DNA from 2 places in the Saccharopolyspora sp. NPDC002376 genome. Region 2 is predicted to be linked to the other one. Evidence: riboswitches for the same ligand, from Rfam matches in the RefSeq annotation. Region 2 holds a riboswitch; the other holds the start of a gene.
What was found. Region 2 has a riboswitch for cobalamin ahead of ACWCO2_RS05250 (putative cobaltochelatase). Riboswitches for the same ligand answer to the same signal wherever they lie in the genome.
Positions count from the first base shown of each region.

Region 1: it holds a riboswitch for cobalamin, as region 2 does, so the genes downstream of both, ACWCO2_RS34540 (HoxN/HupN/NixA family nickel/cobalt transporter) here and ACWCO2_RS05250 (putative cobaltochelatase) in region 2, are expected to answer to the same signal.

Region 1 is NZ_JBSFBZ010000087.1:11,943-16,754, forward strand. Features, by position in the region: gene ACWCO2_RS34515 (sensor histidine kinase) at 1-160, shown strand, start outside; gene ACWCO2_RS34520 (response regulator transcription factor) at 112-750, shown strand; gene ACWCO2_RS34525 (EamA family transporter) at 740-1,072, opposite strand; gene ACWCO2_RS34530 (hypothetical protein) at 1,036-1,251, opposite strand; gene ACWCO2_RS34535 (DUF1876 domain-containing protein) at 1,503-1,772, opposite strand; cobalamin riboswitch at 2,066-2,191, shown strand; gene ACWCO2_RS34540 (HoxN/HupN/NixA family nickel/cobalt transporter) at 2,269-3,321, shown strand; gene cobA (uroporphyrinogen-III C-methyltransferase) at 3,456-4,679, shown strand; gene ACWCO2_RS34550 (pyridoxamine 5'-phosphate oxidase family protein) at 4,798-4,812, opposite strand, start outside.
Region 2 is NZ_JBSFBZ010000004.1:214,207-219,018, reverse strand. Features, by position in the region: gene ACWCO2_RS05255 (DUF6346 domain-containing protein) at 1-404, opposite strand, end outside; gene ACWCO2_RS05250 (putative cobaltochelatase) at 634-2,658, opposite strand; cobalamin riboswitch at 2,700-2,878, opposite strand; gene ACWCO2_RS05245 (GNAT family N-acetyltransferase) at 3,000-3,467, opposite strand; gene ACWCO2_RS05240 (S1 family peptidase) at 3,586-4,392, opposite strand; gene ACWCO2_RS05235 (LysE family translocator) at 4,679-4,812, shown strand, end outside.

The sequences.
Region 1 (4,812 bases), on a different contig from region 2:
CGAGCTCGGCGGCGGGCTGACCGGAATTTGCCGCCGCATCGGTACATTCGACGGAACTTTGCAGCTGAGCAGCCCGCCCGGTGGACCGACCGCGGCGACGATGGAGATCCCGTGCGCGTTGTCCTCGCCGAAGACCTCTTCCTCCTCCGAGACGGACTGAGCACGCTGCTCACCGCGCACGGCTGCGAGGTGGTGGCCGCCGTGGAGACCGGCCCAGAGCTGGAGCGGGCGCTGATCGAGCAGCGCCCGGACGTGGCTGTCGTCGATGTCCGCCTCCCGCCGACCCAGACCGACGAGGGGTTGCGCGCCGCGTTGTCCGCGCGGCGCGAGATCCCCGGACTGCCGGTGCTGGTGCTGTCCCAGCACGTTGAGCAGCTGTACGCGCGGGAACTGCTGGCCGACGGCACCGGTGGCGTCGGCTACCTGCTCAAGGACCGGGTCTTCAACGCCGACCAGTTCATCGACGCGGTGCGCCGGGTAGCCGCCGGTGGCACCGCGATGGACCCAGAGGTGATCTCTAAGCTGGTCGCCCGCCGTACGACACCGTTGCAGCGGCTGACCTCGCGGGAGAACGACGTGCTCGCGCTGATGGCCGAAGGCCGTTCCAACGCGGCGATCGCGCAGGAACTGGTGGTCAGCGAAGGCGCGGTCAGCAAGCACATCGCGAGCATCTTCGGCAAGCTCGACCTGGCGAACGCCGAGGACACCAACCGCCGCGTGCTGGCCGTGCTCGAGTACCTCAAGCCGTGAGCTCGAGCGGGCGCACGGGCACCGCCGGAGCTCCCCTGTCCGGACGGGTGCCCAGCACGCAGGACGCGGCGCCGAGCGCGATGCCGAGAACCACTGCGGGGGTGGGGGTTTCGCCGAGCAGGGGCCAGGCCAGCAGTGCGGCGCCCGGCGGCACGCTGCTGAACAGGGCGCTTGCCCGGCTGGCCCCGCCGACGGCGACCGCCCGCAGGTAGCAGGCGGATCCGATCACCAGCACCGCGGTGGCCTGCGCCCAGTGCGTGACCTGGCGGTGCTCGAACAGCGTGATCACGCCGACCGCGGCGCCGGCGGCTGCCGACTGCACCGCCCCGCCGGCCCGCGGATCGATCGGACCGCAGAACCGCTGCTGGTAGAGCCGCCTGCGGAGAAGCAGAGGAGCCCGACCAGGGCGAGCAGGATGCCCGGGTTCAGCGCGCCTTCGGCGAGCACCTGGCCGCCGAGGGTGGTGACCACGGCGAACATGCCGAGGACGAGCCCCGCCACGCGGACCCGGCTCGACCGCTCCCGCAGCAGGGCTGCTGCAAGCGAAGCCGCGCCTGGAAGGGCTCGTCGCTGATCTACCTCGCTTCGGACCGGCTCCGCTGCGCGTCCGGGTCCGTCAGGGGCTGGGCGAAGACGTCGCGGACCTCGCTGCGAAGGCGGTCGGCGAAGCCCTCGAGGTGCACTCGTGAACCGGCGATCTCGCGCGAAATCTGCCTTCCGCGAAGGGGTCTCGCGCGAAATCGCCGTTGTGGTCAGGCGGGTAGGTGCACGCGGCGGTGGAGGCGTTCTCCGATGTCCTTGGCCGCGTTGTCCAGCAGTTTGTGCGCCAGTTCGAACAGGGCGCGGGCGATCGCGATCTCGTCGCCGATCTGCGGTACCTCCTGGTCGTCCGGGTGGCGTCGCGCGGTTCCATGGCCGTGCAGCGCCTGACCGGCCGGGGTGGTGAACCCGACGTCGGCGGTGGTCTTCGATCCCGCCTCCACGACCTGCAGGTTCAACGTGATCGTGTGCGTCTCGTTCATGGTGGCCTCCTGGTCCCCGTCAGCCCGCTGGCGCAGGCCGTTTCAGGTCGCCGTAACCCCCAGCATGCGCGCGGTGCCCGACCGGCGAAAGGCCGATGTTCATCCGTTCGGAGTAGTCGTGGGCGGGCTTCCGGTGAGGCTCCGCCGGCTCCGCAGACCACAGTTTCAATTGAAACTGTAAATGCCAGGCACGGGTGATCACAGTTTCAATTGAAACTGTGATTCAGGTGATCGCGGTCACCGGGGTTTGACCCGGGGCCGGTGATCGCGGAAGGATCTCGCCGCCGACAGTGCAGGAACCCGGTGCGAATCCGGGACGGTCCCGCCACTGTGACCGGGGAGCGGCCCCCACCCGAGGCCACGGCTGCCACGCAGCTGGAAGGCCGGGGTGCCGCGTCGATCCGGGAGTCAGGAGACTGCGCGCCGGCCCCGCGTCGCACCGCGGCGCGCGGACACCGAGCCCCTCGGGCGGGAAACCCAGGAGGTCGGAGAACCCATGGTTGGGGAATCCGGAACGGAACAGCTGCGCGCCGGTTGGGGCGCGGAGGAGCGGCGCAAAGCGACGATCGTGCTGGCCGCGGTCGGGGCGTTGCACCTGGTGGGCTGGGGTGCCTACCTGCTGCACCAGGACAACTTCGGCATGGCGGGCGGGCTTGCCGCAGCGGGCACCACGGCGTACCTGCTCGGCCTGCGCCACGGCTTCGACGCCGACCACGTCGCGGTGATCGACGACGCCACGAGACTGCTGATGCAACGCGGACGACGTCCGGTTTCGACCGGCATGTGGTTCGCCCTCGGACACGCCAGCGTCGTGCTCTTCCTCGCGTTCGCCGTCGCGTTCGTCGCCGGGCCCGCCGCGCAGGGGTGGGCGGAGCAGGCCGGAGTGCAGGTCTCGACGGTCGTGGACCTGGTCGTGATCGCGGTGCTGACCACCCTGGCCGTGCTCAACGCGCTGGTCCTGCGCGACGCGGTGCGCCTGCTGCGCCGGGCACGGCGCGGTGACATCGATGAGACCGAGGTCGAGATGGTGCTCGGCCGTCGCGGGTTGCTCGCGCGGCTGCTGCGCGGACGGATGCGCAACGTCGCCCGCTCCTGGCACTTGTTCGGCATCGGGCTGCTGTTCGGTCTCGGCATGCAGACCGCCACCGAGATCACCGTGCTGGCCATGGTCACGCCGGGACAGCTGTCGCCGATCGCCGTGCTGAGCCTGCCGCTGCTGTTCGCCGCGGGCATGTGCACTGTGGACAGCGTGGACGGCATGCTGATGTCCCGCGCCTACGCCTGGTCGCTGGCCCAGCCGCTGCGGCGGCTGTGGGTGAACGTGACCACCACCGCGCTGACCGTGGTGCTGGCGGCGGTCGTCGCGCTGGTCGTGCTCGCCGGTGTGCTCGATGAGTTCGGCGTGCCGAACACCACGCCGATCGCGGCGATCAGCGACCACTTCGAACTGCTCGGCTATCTGACCCTGGCCGTTTTCATGGCAGTATGGGGCGGCGCCGCGCTCTGGTGGAGCCTCGCCTCCCATCGCGATCGGGCGGAGCGCGCGTGACCGGCGTCCACGGGCTGGTCGGGGTGGCGCCGAGCGGCCAGACCGGTGATCGTGAGCCACGACGAAGTGGCCAACAGCCCCTTGAGCACGAGTCCCCGGCGACGTCGCCGGGCGAGCACGACTGGACTACGGACATGACCAAGCACCTTGAGCACCACTACTTCGCCGGCCTGGACCTCACCGGAAAGCGGGTGGTCGTCGTCGGCGCGGGCACCGTCGCGCAGCGCCGGGTTCCGCGCCTGATCAACGCCGGTGCACGGGTCGAGGTCATCGCGCCGGAAGCGACTCCGGCCGTTGAAGCGATGGCCGAAGCGGGCGAGCTGACCTGGCACCAGCGCCCTTACGCGGCCGGCGACCTCGATGGCGCTTGGTACGTCGTGGCGTGTGCGACCGGCAGCGAGGTGAACGCGGCGGTCGCGGCTGAGGCCGAGCAGAACCGCATCTTCTGCGTGCGCGCCGACGACGCCTCGCAGGGAACCGCCGTCACCCCAGCGGTGGCGCAGCACGGCGGGCTGCTGCTTGGCGTGCTGTCGGGTGGCGAGCACCGGCGTTCGGCCGCCGTTCGTGACGCGCTCGTCGAGGCGTTGCGGACCGGCGTGGTCGACGAGAAGTCCGAGCCCCCGGCGCCGGGTGTGGCCCTGGTGGGTGGCGGGCCGGGCGATCCGGACTTGATCACGGTGCGCGGGCGTCAGCTGCTGGGGCGCGCGGACGTGGTGATCACCGACCGGTTGGCGCCGCGCGAACTGCTCGAAGAGCTCGGTCCGCACGTGGAAGTGGTCGACGCTTCGAAGATTCCGTACGGACGGGCGGCGAACCAGGAAGTCATCAACTCGCTGCTGATCGAGCACGCCAAGGCCGGGAAGTTCGTGGTGCGGCTCAAGGGCGGCGACCCGTACCTGTTCGGGCGCGGGTTCGAGGAGTTGCTGGCGTGCGCCGAGGCCGGTGTCGCGGTGACGGCCGTTCCCGGGATCACCAGTGCTTTCGCGGCTCCGTCCGCGGCGGACGTGCCGGTGACGCATCGCGGTGTCGCGCACGAGGTCGTGGTCGTGTCCGGGCACGTCGGACCGCACGACGAACAGTCCCTTGTGGACTGGCCGGCGCTGGGACGGCTGCGCGGAACCATCGTGCTGATGATGGGCGTCAAGCGGATCGCGGAGTTCGCGGCGGTTCTGATGGAGCACGGTCGCAACCCGAAGTCCGCGGTCGCCGTGGTCCAAGAAGGCACCACGCGCAACCAGAAGACGCTCCGCACGACGCTGGGCGAGGTCGCCGAGGCGATCCGCGAAGCCGACATCAAGCCGCCCGCGGTCATCGTCATCGGCCCGGTCGCCGACCTGGCCCCCGAATCGCGCCGGTAGTTCCCGCTACAGGGGAATCCCGATCTGCTTGTCGACTGCCGGGTGTTCGACGGCCCGGAGCGAGCCTTCGCTTCTCCGTCGTTCCGGTAACTGTGTCTGCAAGCGGATCGCCTCGTGGTCAGACCAGCCACTG
Region 2 (4,812 bases):
ACCACCGGAGCAGGTTCGGTCATGTTCTGCGGGGTCAGCTCCGACGACTGGAAGTTCTTCTGCGTCGTCCGGCCGTCGGACCAAGTGATCTCCGCATCGCAGGCCCAGTACCACCCCAGACCGGAGCGGCTGACCGGGCCCACGCGCTCGCAGTTCGTGGCCAACGCGGTACCGCGGTCCGCCACAACACCGTCGGAACCCGACGCACTGGTAAGGGAGAAAGCCGTGTAGCACACCAGCGCGATCACAACGCGCACCAGCACTTGGGACACCAAGAAAGCAGCCCGCCAGAACCGCTCCGCAGCTGGCAGGTCCGCCCACGGTTCCCGCCACGGCGGTGTCCGCGGATTCCGCGCCGACTCCCCCGCCAAGTCCGGAGCGTCGGCGGCTGACTGCGAGCCCATGGTCCTCCTGCATTCAGCAGTGCCGAGCGTTTCGGCGCTGGTCATCGTGGTCGCGCGGGGTATCGCGCTGGGCGAAAAAGAGCCCCCGCACTCGACCGGCCTGGGGGTCGCCGGGAGCGCGGGGGCGCTTCGCAAGTCCACCCCTGGGGGTCAGGTGGACGGCAGTCACCGTACCAATCCAGGCAGTGGGCGGGTACGCACAATCAAGGATCTCGTAACCAAAACGAGATCAAGCGGCATTCGGACGTTCATCGCGAACCGCGCGCACCACTCCGGCGACGTTCTCCGCCGACAGCTCCTCGAGCCGCAAGCACGGACCGCCCAAGGCAGCAGCGATCCGTGCGGGCAGCCCCAGCCGGACCATCCCGTTCTCGCAGTCCACCACGATCGACGCCGCGCCGGCCTCAGCGACCAGCCCCGCCGCGCGCAGCGCATCCTCGACCGCGCGCTGAGCCCGACTGCGCCCGCTCAGCCCGGAATTCACCGCCACCGTGGCCCTCCCGTCGGTCAGCAGCACGACGAGGATCCGGCGCTGCGGGTCACGCATCTGCTCGCGCTGCACCACCCGCTGAACCTTCAGCAGACCGTCCGCGAGCGGCGTGCGACCTCCCGTGCGCAGCCCGCGCATCCGCGCCGCGGCAATGTCCACAGAGGACGTCGGTGGCAACGCGAGTTCCGCCGAGTCGCCCCGGAACGTGACCACGCCGACCTTGTCGCGCCGCTGGTAGGCATCCCTGAGCAGCGACAACACCGCGCCGCTGACCGCGGACATCCGTTCCCGGGCAGCCATCGACCCGGACGCGTCGACCGCGAACAGCACCAGGTTCCCCTCGCGCCCTTCCCGGATACCGCGCCGCAGGTCATCGGACCGCAGCACCAATCCCGGACCGCTGCGGCCGCGAGCAACCTGGTGCGGCGCCGCAGCGGCCAAGGTCGCCGCCACGTGCACACCATGTCCCTCCACAGTAGACGACTGTGTCGTCCGGCCGCTCCGCGACCGCGACCGCGAGCGCCGTCCCGGCGCCCCGTCGCCGAGCCCCGGCACCTCCAGCAGCCGCGCCCGGAACGCCGGCGTCGGCGCCGCTGGCGCCTTGTCCGCCGGCGCCCGCCCGTCGCTCCGCTCCTTGTCGTCGCTGCGCTCCGCGCCGCCTCCGCCTGACGGCTCCGTCGGCTCGTCCGGCGTCTGACCACCGCCTCCGGGGCCGTCCGGCCCCTCCGGCGGCTCGTCGTCCTCGGCGTGCTCCGCCGCCTCGGCAAGTGCTTGTTCCAGCTGGTCTTCGGCCATGCCCGGCTCGTCGAACGGGTCCCGGCGACGCCGGTGCGGCAACGCGAGCCGGGCCGCTGCTTCGACATCAGCCTCAGCAACTTCGTCGGCTCCGCGCCAGGCCGCGTGCGCGATCGCGGTGCGCGCCAGGACGAGGTCAGCGCGCATCCCGTCGACGTCAAAAGAAGCGCACAGCGCGGAGATTCGGCGAAGTTCGGAGTCCGGCAGTGTCACGTGCTCAACCCGGTCCCGCGCAACGCGGATGCGCGAGGCCAGGGATGCGTCGGCATCGGCCCACTTCGCGGCGAACCCGGCCGGATCGGCTTCGAAGGCCAGTCGTCGGCGCACCACCTCGGTGCGGGTCGCGACCTCCCGCGACGCCGCGACCTGCACGGTGAGCCCGAACCGGTCGAGCAGCTGCGGCCGCAGCTCACCCTCCTCCGGATTCATGGTCCCCACCAGCAAGAACGACGCCGCGTGCGAAACCGAGACACCTTCCCGCTCGACGTGCGCGCGCCCCATCGCGGCGGCGTCCAGCAGCAGGTCGACCAGGTGGTCGTGCAGCAGGTTCACTTCGTCGACGTACAGCACGCCGCGGTGCGCGGCGGCGAGCAGACCTGGCTGAAAGGCGCGGACGCCCTCGGTCAGCGCGCGCTCCAGGTCGAGCGAACCGATCAGGCGGTCTTCGGTGGCGCCGACCGGAAGCTCGACGAGCTGCGCCGGGCGCTGCACCGCGGTCGAGTCGTGCGGCCCGTCCGGGCACTGCGGGTCGGGGTCGCTCGGAGCGCACCTGAAGCGGCAGTCGGCGACCACGTCCAGCGACGGCAGCAGCGACGCGAGCGCGCGCACCACGGTGGATTTCGCCGTGCCCTTCTCGCCGCGAACCAGCACTCCGCCGATGCGCGGGTGCACGGCGTTGAGCAGCAACGCCAGCTGGAGATCGTCGTGGCCGACGACGGCCGAGAAGGGGAAGCGCGGAGCAGCGGACATGCCGGTGTTCCTTCCTCGGGGTGCGGACGCCCCGGTGGCGGGAACAAGGGATCGCAGTGTCCTGACTCCCGGATCACCGCGCCCCTCCGGCCTTCCCAGGTCTCCCCGGTGGCTCTCGGGGGAGGGCCGCTCCCCGGTCACAGTGGCGCCGACCGCGCCGGATTCACACCGGCTTCCTGCCGCACCCCTTGCATTCGGATCATGGAGCATCGTCGCAGAACCGCGACGGCGGACCAACCTTCCGCGGCCTCCGCGAGACGTGCGCCACTGCCCGTGGGTCGTGCGCACTTCGCGGTGTCACAGCACCGCAAAACGCTCACGAGCAGAAACGGGTGCGTCCGTCAGGAGCGGCGGCGCGGCTCGCGGCGCATGTCGACGTGCGGAATGCCGTCTTCGAGGTACTCGTCCCCGTCTTCGACGAAGCCGAAGGAGCGGTAGAAGTCCTTCGCGTTGACCTGGGCGGCGAGCACCGCGGGCGCGTTCTGCACCTCGGCGACGGCGGCGCGCATCAGCTTGCGGCCCAACCCCAACCCGCGCGCGGACTTGGCGGTGCACACCCGGCCGATCCGGAAGACACCGTCGGGATCCTCGAGCAGCCGCAGGTAACCCAGCACGTAACCGTCGGCCGAGTCGATCCAGAAGTGCCGGGTGGCGTCCTCCAGGTCGCGACCGTCCAACTCCGGATAGGCGCACTCCTGCTCGACGACGAACACGTCGACGCGCAGGCGCAGCATCCGGTAGAAGTCCTCGGCGTCCAAGTCCGCGGTGTAGGCGCGGTGGACGGCGGTCGCGAGCGGGTGCAGGGTCATCCCTACTTGGATATCACAGCGGGGTCTCAAAACCCGCATTCACCAGCACCGGGAGTAGCCAACAACACTCCGCGAACCACCGCTCGACCCGCAGGAGGTCGAGCGGTGGTTCGGTGGGTCAGAACTGTGCGGCCAGTTCGTTCGCGTAGGTGGACAGGCGGGTGTAGACGCCCGGGGTGTTCGGGCGGCCGCAGCCGGTGCCGTAGGAGACGACCCCGATCAGTCGGTTGTCCGCCACGATCGGGCCACCCGAGTCCCCGGCGCAGGCATCGCGGCCACCTTCGGGCACTCCGGCGCAGAACATGCTGCGCGGGTCGTAGTTCGAGTAGGCGCTGCGGCACGCGTCGTCGGTCGTGACCGGGACGTCCACCGAGCGCAGAGTCGTCGATGGCAAGCCCTGCTCGCTGGTCTTGCCCCAGCCGTAGACGCGGCCGACCGTGCCGGGCCGGTAGTGCTCGGTGTCGCCCTGGTCGACCACCGGCAGCTGCTTCTGCGGCATCGGCTCGCGCAGCGTCAGAACCGCCACGTCGTCACCGGTGGTGTAGCCGCGGAAACCCGGGTGCACCCAGATCCGGTCCACCTCCGCGACCGCGCCGTCCGCGACGGTCAGGTCGGGGCGGCCCGAGATCGCGCGCAGCTGCTTCGGGTCGCGCTGGCCACCGGTGAGCGGTTCGACCGTGCAGTGCGCGGCCGTGACGACCTTGATCGGCGTCACCAGCGCGCCGCCGCAGAACTGGCGGCCGGAGCCGTCGGTCAGGGCCACCACCCACGGGGCTTCCTCCGTGGTGGTCTCGGAGCCGCCGAGCACGCGCGCCTGCGGTTCTTCCGCCGCGCTCGCCGTCACGGGGTTCGTTCCGGCCAGCGCCACCACTGCGCCGGTGATCACGAGCCGCAGCACTGCGGTTCCGGTCCTGCCACGCGCCACGTCGAGCCTCCCACTGTCGCGGATCTTGCCGACGGCACACCGTAGTCAGCCGGATACCAGAACATCGCGAGGCACAACTCACACGTGGCCAGGAAAATATTTCGTTAAGATAGTCGATGCCGGGAAATTTTACTGAGCGCGTCGACGCTGACAGCTGCTCATCCTTCCCCTGTCGACACGGATCCAAAGCGTCTCTGCGCATCGGGTCCGTGAACTGCGCCTGACCAGGTGACAGATCCAACCCGATCAAGTGATCAGTGCTGTGCGCTGTCGCGAAGGAGGAACCGTGCTCGTGGACCTGACCCCGTTGCCCGCCTTCCTGGTGGCGAGCGTGGTGGTCGTGCTCACCCCCGGCGTCGACATCTTCCTGCTGCTGCGGACCTCGCTGAACCGCGGCCGCCGGGCCGGTCTGCTCGCGCT